Regions from separate parts of the Sphingomonas sp. AAP5 genome, predicted to be linked through region 1. Evidence: riboswitches for the same ligand, from Rfam matches in the RefSeq annotation. Region 1 holds a riboswitch; the other holds the start of a gene.

Evidence for each region. Region 1 has a riboswitch for cobalamin ahead of cobW (cobalamin biosynthesis protein CobW). Riboswitches for the same ligand answer to the same signal wherever they lie in the genome.
Region 2: another riboswitch for cobalamin. It lies ahead of E2E30_RS16730 (TonB-dependent receptor plug domain-containing protein); the one in region 1 lies ahead of cobW (cobalamin biosynthesis protein CobW).

What each region holds. Positions count from the first base shown of each region.
Region 1 is NZ_CP037913.1:1,109,067-1,114,139, forward strand. It holds gene cobN (cobaltochelatase subunit CobN) at 1-1,811, opposite strand, end outside; gene cobW (cobalamin biosynthesis protein CobW) at 1,819-2,856, opposite strand; cobalamin riboswitch at 3,026-3,252, opposite strand; gene E2E30_RS05135 (aldo/keto reductase) at 3,352-4,362, opposite strand; gene E2E30_RS05140 (amidohydrolase family protein) at 4,388-5,073, opposite strand, start outside.
Region 2 is NZ_CP037913.1:3,615,226-3,620,298, forward strand. It holds gene E2E30_RS16725 (hypothetical protein) at 1-436, opposite strand, end outside; gene E2E30_RS16730 (TonB-dependent receptor plug domain-containing protein) at 450-2,444, opposite strand; cobalamin riboswitch at 2,582-2,769, opposite strand; gene E2E30_RS16735 (response regulator transcription factor) at 2,898-3,575, shown strand; gene E2E30_RS16740 (TonB-dependent receptor) at 3,646-5,073, opposite strand, start outside.

The DNA.
Region 1 (5,073 bases):
GCGCCGCCTCCGCTGCGCGCGAGCGGCGGGGGAACATGCCCGATCGTCACCGCGCCGATCCGGCGCTTGGCCTGCGCCGCTTCGCCGGGATCGTTGACGATGAACGGGTAGATCACGGGCAGCGCGCCGGTCAGCGCCTCGGGCCAGCAGGCGTCCGACAGCGCAACCGCCTTGCCCGGCAGCCATTCGAGCGTGCCGTGCGCGCCGACATGGACCAGCGCGTGCGTGCTCCGCGCCTGCAGCCAGAGGTAGAAGGCGACGTAGCCGTGGCGCGGGCAGCGCGACACATCGTGATATTCGTCCGACCGGAGCGCGGGACACCCGCGTTCGGGTTGCAGCGCGACGATGCTCTCGCCGCTGGCATGGGCGGCGAAGCGGAACTGGCCCTCGCTGACGGTAGGGTCGTCCTCGGGATCGCCCCACGCGGCGAAGAGATCCTCGCGCAACGTCGTCGGCAAACCGAGCAATGCCGCACGATAGTCCGCGACTGGCCAGTCGAGCGTCTGCGTCGCGAGCAGGACGGGCAGATCGGCGGGGCCGGGTCCGGTCGCATAGCCGGCTCCAGCGAGATCCTCCAGCATCGCTGCGACCGAGGCGACCGCGTCGAGGCCGACCGCGTGCGCCATCTGGTGCACCTTGCCCGGATAGGTCGAGACGACGATCGCGAGCCGTCGCTCCCCCACCGGAGTCTGGGCGAGCGAGATCCAGCCGAGGACCCGCGCCACGATCGCGGTGATCCGCGCGGGATCGGCGCGATGTTCGCGGCGCGCGAATTGCAGGTCGGGATCGAACGGCGCGTCGTCCTTGAAGCTCGCAACGCCCGCGAACAGGCGGCCATCGACTTCGGGCAGCACGACGTGCATCGCCAGATCGACCGGCGACAGCCCGCGCTGCGCGCCTGCCCAGGCCGCGCGATCCGATGTGGCGAGCGCGACCTGGAACACCGGCACGCCCGCCCCATCGAGCGGGGTGGTGCCGGTGTCTTCGCGCGCCGAGAACGCGGTCGCGTTGACGATCGCGGCAGGCGCGAGGCTCGCTACCCAGCGCCGCATCCAGCCGCTCGCTTCCGGGTCCTTGAGCGACGGCGCGAACAGCGCGAAGACGTCGCAGCCGCGCGCCTCGAACCTAGCTTGCAGCGCGGCGATCGGGTCGAGATCGGCGGCGGTGAGGTACGATCGGTAGAAGATGATCAGGATCCGCGGCCGCGTCGCGGTGAGCGCGAACGCCGCGGGACAGACGATGCCGCGCCCGGCTTGCCACCCCCCGACCGGCGCGATCGCGCGTGCGCCGTGGACCGGCCGGACATAGCAGCCTGACGCCAGCGCGAATTGCGCAAGCGCCGCCTGCGCCGCCGCCGCGCCGCCGATATCGCACAGCTGCGCGAGCCGATGCAGCGTCGAGACCGGCACCGTCGACGCGGCCTCGAGCCGTTCGTCGCGGCGTCCATCGGCCGGGATCACCGCCAGCGCGATTCCCTCGCGCCGCGCCAGCGCCGCGACCTGTTGCAACCCATAGGACCAATAGGCCGCGCCGCCGATCAGCCGGATCAGGATGCCCTTCGCGCCCGCCAAGGTGCGCTCGACATAGGTGTCGACCGACAGCGGGTGCGTCAGCTCGGCGAGATTGGCGAGCCGTACGCTCGGCAGCGCGGCATCGCCCGCATCCGCCACGGCGCTGCGCCACCCGGCCGCGAACGCGCCGAGATCGCTGTCGGAGAACGACAAGATCACGAGATCGGCGGCGTCCTGCCCCAGATCGCGCGGCGATGCGCTCTCCTCCAACCCGTGGGTTTCGCGGAAGATGACATGCATCGCAGCGTCAGCCCTGCAGCGCCGCCCGGATCGCTGCGGGGTCGAGCCGGTCGCGCTCGGCGATCACCACCAGGCGCGTGGCGCGGGGTTCATCGCTCCGCCACGGCCGGTCGTAATGCGTGCGGACACGCGCGCCGACGGCCTGGACCAGGAGCCGCATCGGCTTGCCCGCAACCGCGGCATAGCCCTTCACGCGCAGCACGTCGCCACCGCCGCCGAGCGCCTCGATCCGCGCGGCGAGGTCGTCGGGAGCGGCGATCTCGCCGAAGTCGAGCACGATGCTGTCGAAATCGTCATGCTCGTGATCGTCTTCGCCGTCATGATGCGACGGGCGCGCAGCGATATCGTCCTCTGCCGCCGCCCCGATGCCGAGCACGATGCGCGGATCGACCACGCCGTCGATCAGTTCGAGCACGGGCAGCGCGCGCGGCGTCTCGGCGGCGATCACCGCGCGCGCCGCAGCGATGCCCTCGGCACCGGCGAGGTCGCACTTGGTGAGGAGTACCATATCGGCGCAGGCGAGCTGATCCTCGAACACTTCGGACAGCGGGGTCTCATGGTCGATGCTGGGATCGGCGGCGCGCTGCGCATCGAGTGCCGCGAGATCGGGGGCGAAGCGGCCGGCGGCGACCGCCTCGGCATCGGCGAGCGCGATGACACCGTCGACGGTGATTCGCGAGCGGATCGCCGGCCAGTCGAATGCCTTGAGCAGCGGCTTGGGTAAAGCGAGCCCCGAGGTTTCGATCAGGATATGGTCGGGTCGCGGGTCGAGCGCGAGCAGGGTCTCGACGGTCGGGATGAAATCGTCGGCGACGGTGCAGCAGATGCAGCCATTCGCCAGTTCGACGATATTCTCCGCCGGGCAATCGGGGATCGCACAGCCCTTGAGGATATCGCCGTCGACGCCGAGCGTGCCGAATTCGTTGACGATCACCGCGAGCCGGCGACCGCCCGACTGGCGGATCAGGTGGCTGATGAGCGTCGTCTTGCCCGCGCCGAGAAAGCCGGTGACGATGGTAACGGGGATTTTCGTAAGATCGGACATCGGGATTCCCACGGCTCTGGCAACGACCGGCGGGGACCTCATGTCGGTCGGCGCACGCCTTCGATGGGCGCCGAAAGCCCCCCGCAAGCGCACACCGATGCGGCCCCAGCCACACAGGTTCGTCGCTCAGACGGAGAACCGTGCCGCAGCCATCCCCTGGGCCGAAGCAAGAGCGACCTTATCGCCGGCAGGTCTCCTGGCTTGCGGGTCAAAGCTCGGGCATCGCCTTCCCAGGAGCGCATCGCTGGATGCGGTATCCCAGTGGCTGCTCCTGAGTGGAGCCTGACGCCGTCGCTCACCGCTCACAGTTGCAGGGACAGCCGCGGATTTGGGGCGAACCCCGCACCGCATTCCCATTCAAGCCCCTCGCGGGGCACCGGCGCGATCATCGGGACGCGAAAACGCTTCCCGATCATGGTTGTAGCTCGGGCGCGACGGATTGCCAATCGGTCATTCGCGCGGCTGGCGATCATCGGCCGCCGGGATACGCCCTGCCTAGGCCGCGAGCTCTTCGCCCGGCAGGGTTTCGGTATCGATCTGCGCTTGCATCGCCGCGGGATAGCGTGCGCCCTTGAGCGCCCCCGCCGGAAAAAGACGGTCGACCGCAGCGACCAGATCGGCGGCGAGCGGGCGTTCTGCCGCGGCGAGATTTTCGGCGAGATGCGCCAGACTGGTCGTCCCCGGAATCGGCACGGTGAACGGCCGCTGCGCCAGCACCCAGCCGAGCGCGAGTTGCGCCGGTGTCAGCCCCGCTTGCGCGGCAAGCGCGTCGAAGTCCGCGACGGTTTTCAGATTCTGCGACAGCAGCGGCTCGACGAAGCGCGGCATCGGGCGGCGGATGTCACCCTCGGCATAGCTGTCGTCGTGGACCGCGCCCGCGAGCAGCCCACGCGCCACCGGCGAGAAAGCGACGAGCGCGATGTCGAGCTCGGCGCAGGTATCGAGCACGGCGACTTCGGGATTGCGCACTGCGGGCGAATATTCGGACTGCACCGCCCCGATCGGATGGACCGCGTGCGCACGGCGGATCGTCTCCGCGGACATTTCCGACAGCCCGATCGCGCCGATCTTGCCCGCTTCCTTCGCCCGCACCAACGCGCCGACCGACTCCTCGATCGGCACCTTCCGGTCGAGGCGGTGCATGTAATAGAGGTCGATATGGTCGGTCCCGAGCCGCCCCAGCGCGCCGTCGAGCGTGCGCGTGATCGCGGCTGGCGTTGCGTCGAGGATGCGTTTGCCGTCGACCAAGTCGAGCACGCATTTCGAGGACAGCGTGAATTCGGCGCGGCGATGCATCACCGCGCGCCCGATCAGCCGCTCGTTCTCGCCGCCGCCATAGAGCGCCGCGGTGTCGAGCAGCGTGTAGCCGAGATCGAGCGCCGCGTTGAGCAACCGCGTGCCGTCCTCCGCGCTCGGTGGCACGCCGTAAGCATGGCTGAGGTTCATGCAGCCGAGCCCGATCGCCGAGACGGTGAACGGGCCGATCGTGCGGGTCGGCAAGGTCATGGCAGCTCCGAATGCAACGGGCGGGTCAGCTCAATTCCTCGGGCCAATACAGCCGCATCGGATTGTCGACCAGAAGCTTGCGCTGCAACTCGGCAGTCGGAGCGATTCGCGGGATGACATCGACCAGCGTGCCGTCGTCGGGGATGCGATGCTCCATATTGGGGTGCGGCCAGTCGGTGCCCCACAGCACGCGGTCGGGGAAGCGCTCGACCACCGGGCGGATCACCGCGACGAAATCGTCGAACGGCGGGCCCTGCGGTGAGAGGCGTTCGGCGCCCGACACTTTGGTCCAGATGTTGGGGTGGTCGTCGAGCAGCTGCACGAAGCGCGTGATGTCGGCGCCGCCGGGGCCCTGCGCGATGTCGGGGCGGCCGAGGTGATCGACCACGATCGTCGTCGGGATCGCGGCGAGGAAGGGCTCGAGCTCCTCGAGGATATCGGCCTCGAAATAGACGACGACGTGCCAGCCGAGCGGGGCGATGCGGCGCGCGATGTCGAGGAACTTGTCCTTGGGCGCATCGTCGACGAGGCGCTTGAGGAAGTTGAAGCGCACGCCGCGGATGCCGCCGTCGTGGAGCCTCTGCAGTTCGGCATCGTCGATGTCGGGGCTGACCACTGCAACGCCGCGCGCTAATCCGTCGGACTTGGCGATCGCGTTGAGGGTGGCTGCGTTGTCGGTGCCGTGGCAGCTCGCCTGGACGATCACGTTGC
Region 2 (5,073 bases), 1.5 Mb from region 1:
GGATCGGCAGCGACAGCGCGACATCGGCATGGCCGATCACCGGGGCCCAGAGCAGGATCGCCAGCTTGAACACGGCGAAGGCCGCGACATAGGCGATCGCGAGCCGCGCGACGGTCGAGCGCGCCGGAACGCGGTTATCGACGAGGCTCGATACGATCGCGCCCGCCACCGCAGCGGTGCCGATCGCGACGCCGGTCAGCGCGGTCGCGGCGTCCCACGGATAGCCCAACACGCAAAACCCGACCGCCTGGCTCACCGCCCAGGCGGCAACCATCAGCGCGACGCCGTCGCGGCGGTCGAGATGCACCGCCGCCAAGGCGGCGAGTGCGGGAAAGGGCGTGGCGCAAGCGAAGATCAGCGTGGTGAGCGTGCTCGCGATGGTGAAGAGCAGGATCCACAGCAGATCGGCCTGACGCGCGTGAAGGTCGGTGGTCATCGGCATCTCCCCCTCAAAACCGGCCACGGAAGCCGGCATAGACGCTGCGGCCGAGCGTGCCGTAGCGATAGATCGTCTGATACTGCGCATCGAACAGGTTCTCGATCCGCCCGAACAGCGCGACATGCTGGGTGACCGGCAGCTCGGCGCGCAAATCGACCAGCGTGTAGGGGGCAAGCCGCGTGAAGTGCGCCGCGTCGTTGAAGGTCTCGCCCGACCAGCGGACCGCAACGCCGCCCGAAATCCCGCTCGGCAGCGTATAGGTCGCCGATCCGTTCGCCGCATTGCGCTGGCGCCGTGCGAGTTGCAGGCCATAGGTCGCGCCCGGCGACCGGTCTTCCGAGAGCGAATAGGTGTAATTGCCGTCGATCAGCAGGCGCTGCCCGAGCCGCAGCGCGCCTTGCGCCTCGACGCCGCGGGCGAGTGCGCGCGACACGTTGGCGTAATAGCCAAAGCGCGCAATCGTCGTGCCGGGCTGAAAGCACACCGCCGTCGTCGGAACGTCAGGGCAGCTGGCAAAAGTGATCAGGTTGGTCGAGCGGCGCTCGAAATAGCTGCCGCCGAGCGTCAGTGCGCCACCGAGCAGCCGCTGTTCGACGCCGGCTTGCCAACCCTTGGCCTGTTCGGGCCGGAGCGTCTGGTTCCCGTATTCGGAAAAGAGCTGGTACAGCGTCGGTGCCTTGAAGCCCTCGCCATAGCTCGCGCGCAGCGTCGTGCCGCTGCGCAGCGCCCACACCGCGCCCGCCTCGAACAGCGTCTTGCTGCCGTAGCGGCTATGATCGTCGTTGCGCACCCCGCCGCTGAGCGTCAGCCCGTCGGCCACCGTCGCGGTGAGCTTGGCATAGACGCCGGTCAGTGCGGCGCGGGCCCGGTCGGGCGCCGGGATCGGCGTGCCGAGCGTGCCGTCGGGCGACACGGTGCGGAAGCGCGAAACCTCGTGTTCGACGCCGAACACCGCGTCCCAGCCGGTCGCGATGCCGAGGCTGCCTTGATATTCGAGCCGCGAGTTGCGGCCGTTCGCGGCGAAGGTCAGCGGTTGTGGCAACTCGGGGCTGTAATTGTCACGCTGGATATCGGTATAGCCATAGGCGACGCGATTGCGCAGCCGCCCGCCGAACAGATCGACGTTGAGCCCGGCATAGCCGACGAATTGCGTATCGACCGAATAGTCCGCCGAATCGCCGGCAAAGCCATCGAGCTCGACGCGGCCGCGCGCATAATAGCCGCGCACGTCGGCGCTGATCCCGTCGGCGAGCTTGAGTTCGGCGCGTCCGGTCACGCTCTGGTTGGTATAGCCGTCGGTCTCGGTGCCGCCGAACGCCGGCGCGATCGCGGAGATGCCGGCGGTGGTGAAGCTCTGCGCGCCGATTCGGAAGGTCAGCGGCCCGGTCTTGCCGCCGATCGCCGCGCGCGCGCTGACCGTCTCGCGCGATCCCGCCTCGACGTCGAAGCTCCCCTCGATCGGCTTTTGCGGCAGCGCGGTGACGATGTTGACGACGCCGCCGATCGCCTGGCTGCCCCACAGGATCGATTGCGGCCCGCGCAGCACTTCGATCCGGCTCGCGTCGCCGGTGAGGAGATTTGCGAAATTATAGCCGCCGCCCGGCGACGAGGGATCGTTGAGCTTGACCCCGTCGATGACGACGACGGTCTGGTCGGTCTCGGCGCCGCGGATGCGCAGCGAGGTGTTGGTGCCATAGCCGCCGTTGCGCGACATGCTGACGCCGGGCGTGCGGACCAGGATTTCGGTGACGCCGATGTCCTGGCTGCGGTCGATCGCGGCCTTGTCGAGCACGGTGACCGAAGCTGCGACGCGGTCGATCGCGGTCGGCACGCGTGTCGCCGTAACGACGATGTCGGCGCTCGCGTCGGTCGGAATGTCGCTCGCCGCATCGGGGCGTGGCGCTTGCTGGGCATCGTCGGGGCGTGGCGGCGTGTCGGCGAAGGCCGGCGTCGCGATCAGCAGGCCGAGTAGCAGGCCCGAGGTCGATGGGTGGAATCGTTTCATGGCAGTCCCCGCTTGTAGACAGTCGGAGACCTGAAGCGCGCAAGGGGGAGGGCGCGAACCATCCCGCCTGCACGATGCAGGTCGGCGATGTCGTCACGCGGGGTCTTCCCCGTTCGCTCGGCGCACCCTGGCCGGTCGAAAGACGACTGCGACGGGCAGGTCTCCTGGCTCACGGGTCACCGTCGTTCCGGCCGCCTTCTCAGGACCCGAAGGTCCCAATGGCAAATGGCCGGGCAACTCGCCGCTTACAGTTGCAGGGGCAGCCGGGGTTTTCCCGTTCCCTTTTCATCCCCGTCGCCGGGGAACCTGTCGCAGGACGGCGCGTAGCGGGGGGACGGAAACGGGTCAATCACCTGGATCAGCTCGCGCGGTCGCGCTACGCCGCCCGTGCAATGCGGCGCGGTTCGGTTATGGTCGCTGGGCAGAAACGAACCCTCGAGCGGGAGTCTAGCGGTGCGTCTCCTGATTGCCGATGACGATGCGCGCGCGCCGCGCCAGCTCGCGAGCGATCTCTGCGCGCTGGCGCACGAAGTCGTGATCGTCGGCGATGGCCGGACCGCGCTCGCACGGGCGACGCAGGAAACGTTCGACGCGGTGCTGCTCGAACTGGTGCTGCCCTATGTCGGCGGGGTCGAGATCACGCGTACGCTGCGCGAGCGCGGGCTCGATCTGCCGATCGTGCTGCTGAGCGTGCATGGCGATTTGCCCGACCGGCTCGCCGGGCTCGATGGCGGCGCCGACGACTATCTCGTCAAGCCGATCGCCGCGGTCGAGATCGAGGCGCGGTTGCGCGCGATCCTGCGGCGGGCGACGCGCAGCGGGGGGCACGGCGTGATGCGCGCTGGCGACATCGAAGTGAACGAAATCAAGTATCGCGCACAACGCGGCGGGCGTGTGCTCGCTTTGCCCAAGCTCGAGTTCCAAATGCTGTGCGAACTGATCCGCAACAAGAATGCGATCGTCACGCGCGCGATGTTCTATCGCAACGTGTGGCGCTACGACGGCGAACCCGCGACCAATGTCGTCGAATCCTACATCCGGCGCTTGCGCGGGCATTTGAATGCTGCCGGCGAGCCAGACCCGATCGAGACGATCCGCGGCGTCGGCTATATGCTGGTCGATCACGGCTGAACCGCGCAGGCAAAGAAAAATCCGGCCCGAGCAATGCTCGGACCGGGTCTTCCCGCCTAGTCCCGCAGGATCAGAACTTGGCGGAGAGTTCGAAGCCGTAGGTGCGCGGCGCGTTGAAATTGCCATAGTCGCCGAGGATGCCGCCGTATGCGGTCGAAATCAGCGCACCGGTCGCGCTGTAGTTCTGCACCGGCGTCGAGTTCGCCGACGAGCGACGATAGACGTAGGTCGTGTCGAGCAGGTTGCGCGCCCAGACCGAGACGGTGACCTTGTTATGGTCGTTCACCGCGATGTCGGCGAGCGCGAGGCGCCCGTTCATCACGAAGCTGGCGTCGGTCTTGGTGCTCTCGAGCTGGAAGCTGTACTGGCTGCTCGAATAGTTGCCGTCGAGGTGAAGACGGACGCTGGCATCCCCGATATTCACCGGAAGCACATAGTCGAGCGCGGCGGAGGCCGCATTCTTCGGCGTGTAGACGATGTAGAGCTGCTGCGGCGGCGCACCCGGCGTCAGCGGGTTCACGGCCGAAGGTGCCTTCCAATAGGTGTAGGCATACGAACCGGTCAGCGTCAGCTGCGGGATCGGCTTCACCGTCAGGTCGATCTCGACGCCGCGGATCTTCGATTTGCCGGCATTGGTGGTCTGCTCGATATGCGCGCCGTTGGTCGGGCTCGAGCCGTTGGTGTCGAAATAGTCGAAGTCGAACTGCGTGTTGCTACGATCCATGATGTAGCCTGCGACGTTGAGGCGCGCGCGGTGATCCCAGAAGTCGGCCTTGGCGCCGATTTCGTACGACTTGACCGCTTCCGGACCGAAGGCGTTGAACTGCAGCGAGCGGTCGTTCGCACCACCGGCGCGGAAGCCGGTCGCATATTTTGCGTAGAAGTGGATGTCGCGCGTCGCGTCGAACGCGATGTTGAACATCGGATCGAAGCGGCTGATGCTGTTCTTGAAGCCGAACGGTGCAACGACGCCGGTCGCACCGGCAAGATCGGTACGGTTGTTGATGACGTAGAGGCTGCCGTGACGGTCGTCCTTGGTCCAGCGACCGCCTGCCGTGATGTGCAGCACGTTGCCGAGCGCCTCGGGCGAGAAGGTCAGATTGCCGAACACCGAATAGTTGTGGTCGGTCGCGGCGCTGGCGCGCGTGATGAACTGGCAGCTGTTGGCGAATTGCGGTGCGGTGGCCGCCAGCGTGTTGTTGCACGATGCATCATAGCGCTGAAGGCCTGAGTTCGCCCCCGTGATCGCGCTCGAATTGCCCGGGATCGGGCTGCGGATCGTATAGGCGGTGCCATCGGCGTTCCACTGGTTGGTCAGTGGGGTGGCGGCATATTCGCTCGCCTGTTCGGTGTAGTAATACGCGCCGACGACATAGTCGAACTGCGGTACGCTGCCGACCGCCTGGAATTCCTGGCTGAACTGGTTCTGCTTGAGGAACGAGAGGCTGTAGCGGCTGAACGTGCCGGTCGTGTTGATCGCGGTCGGGTTCGCGGTGTT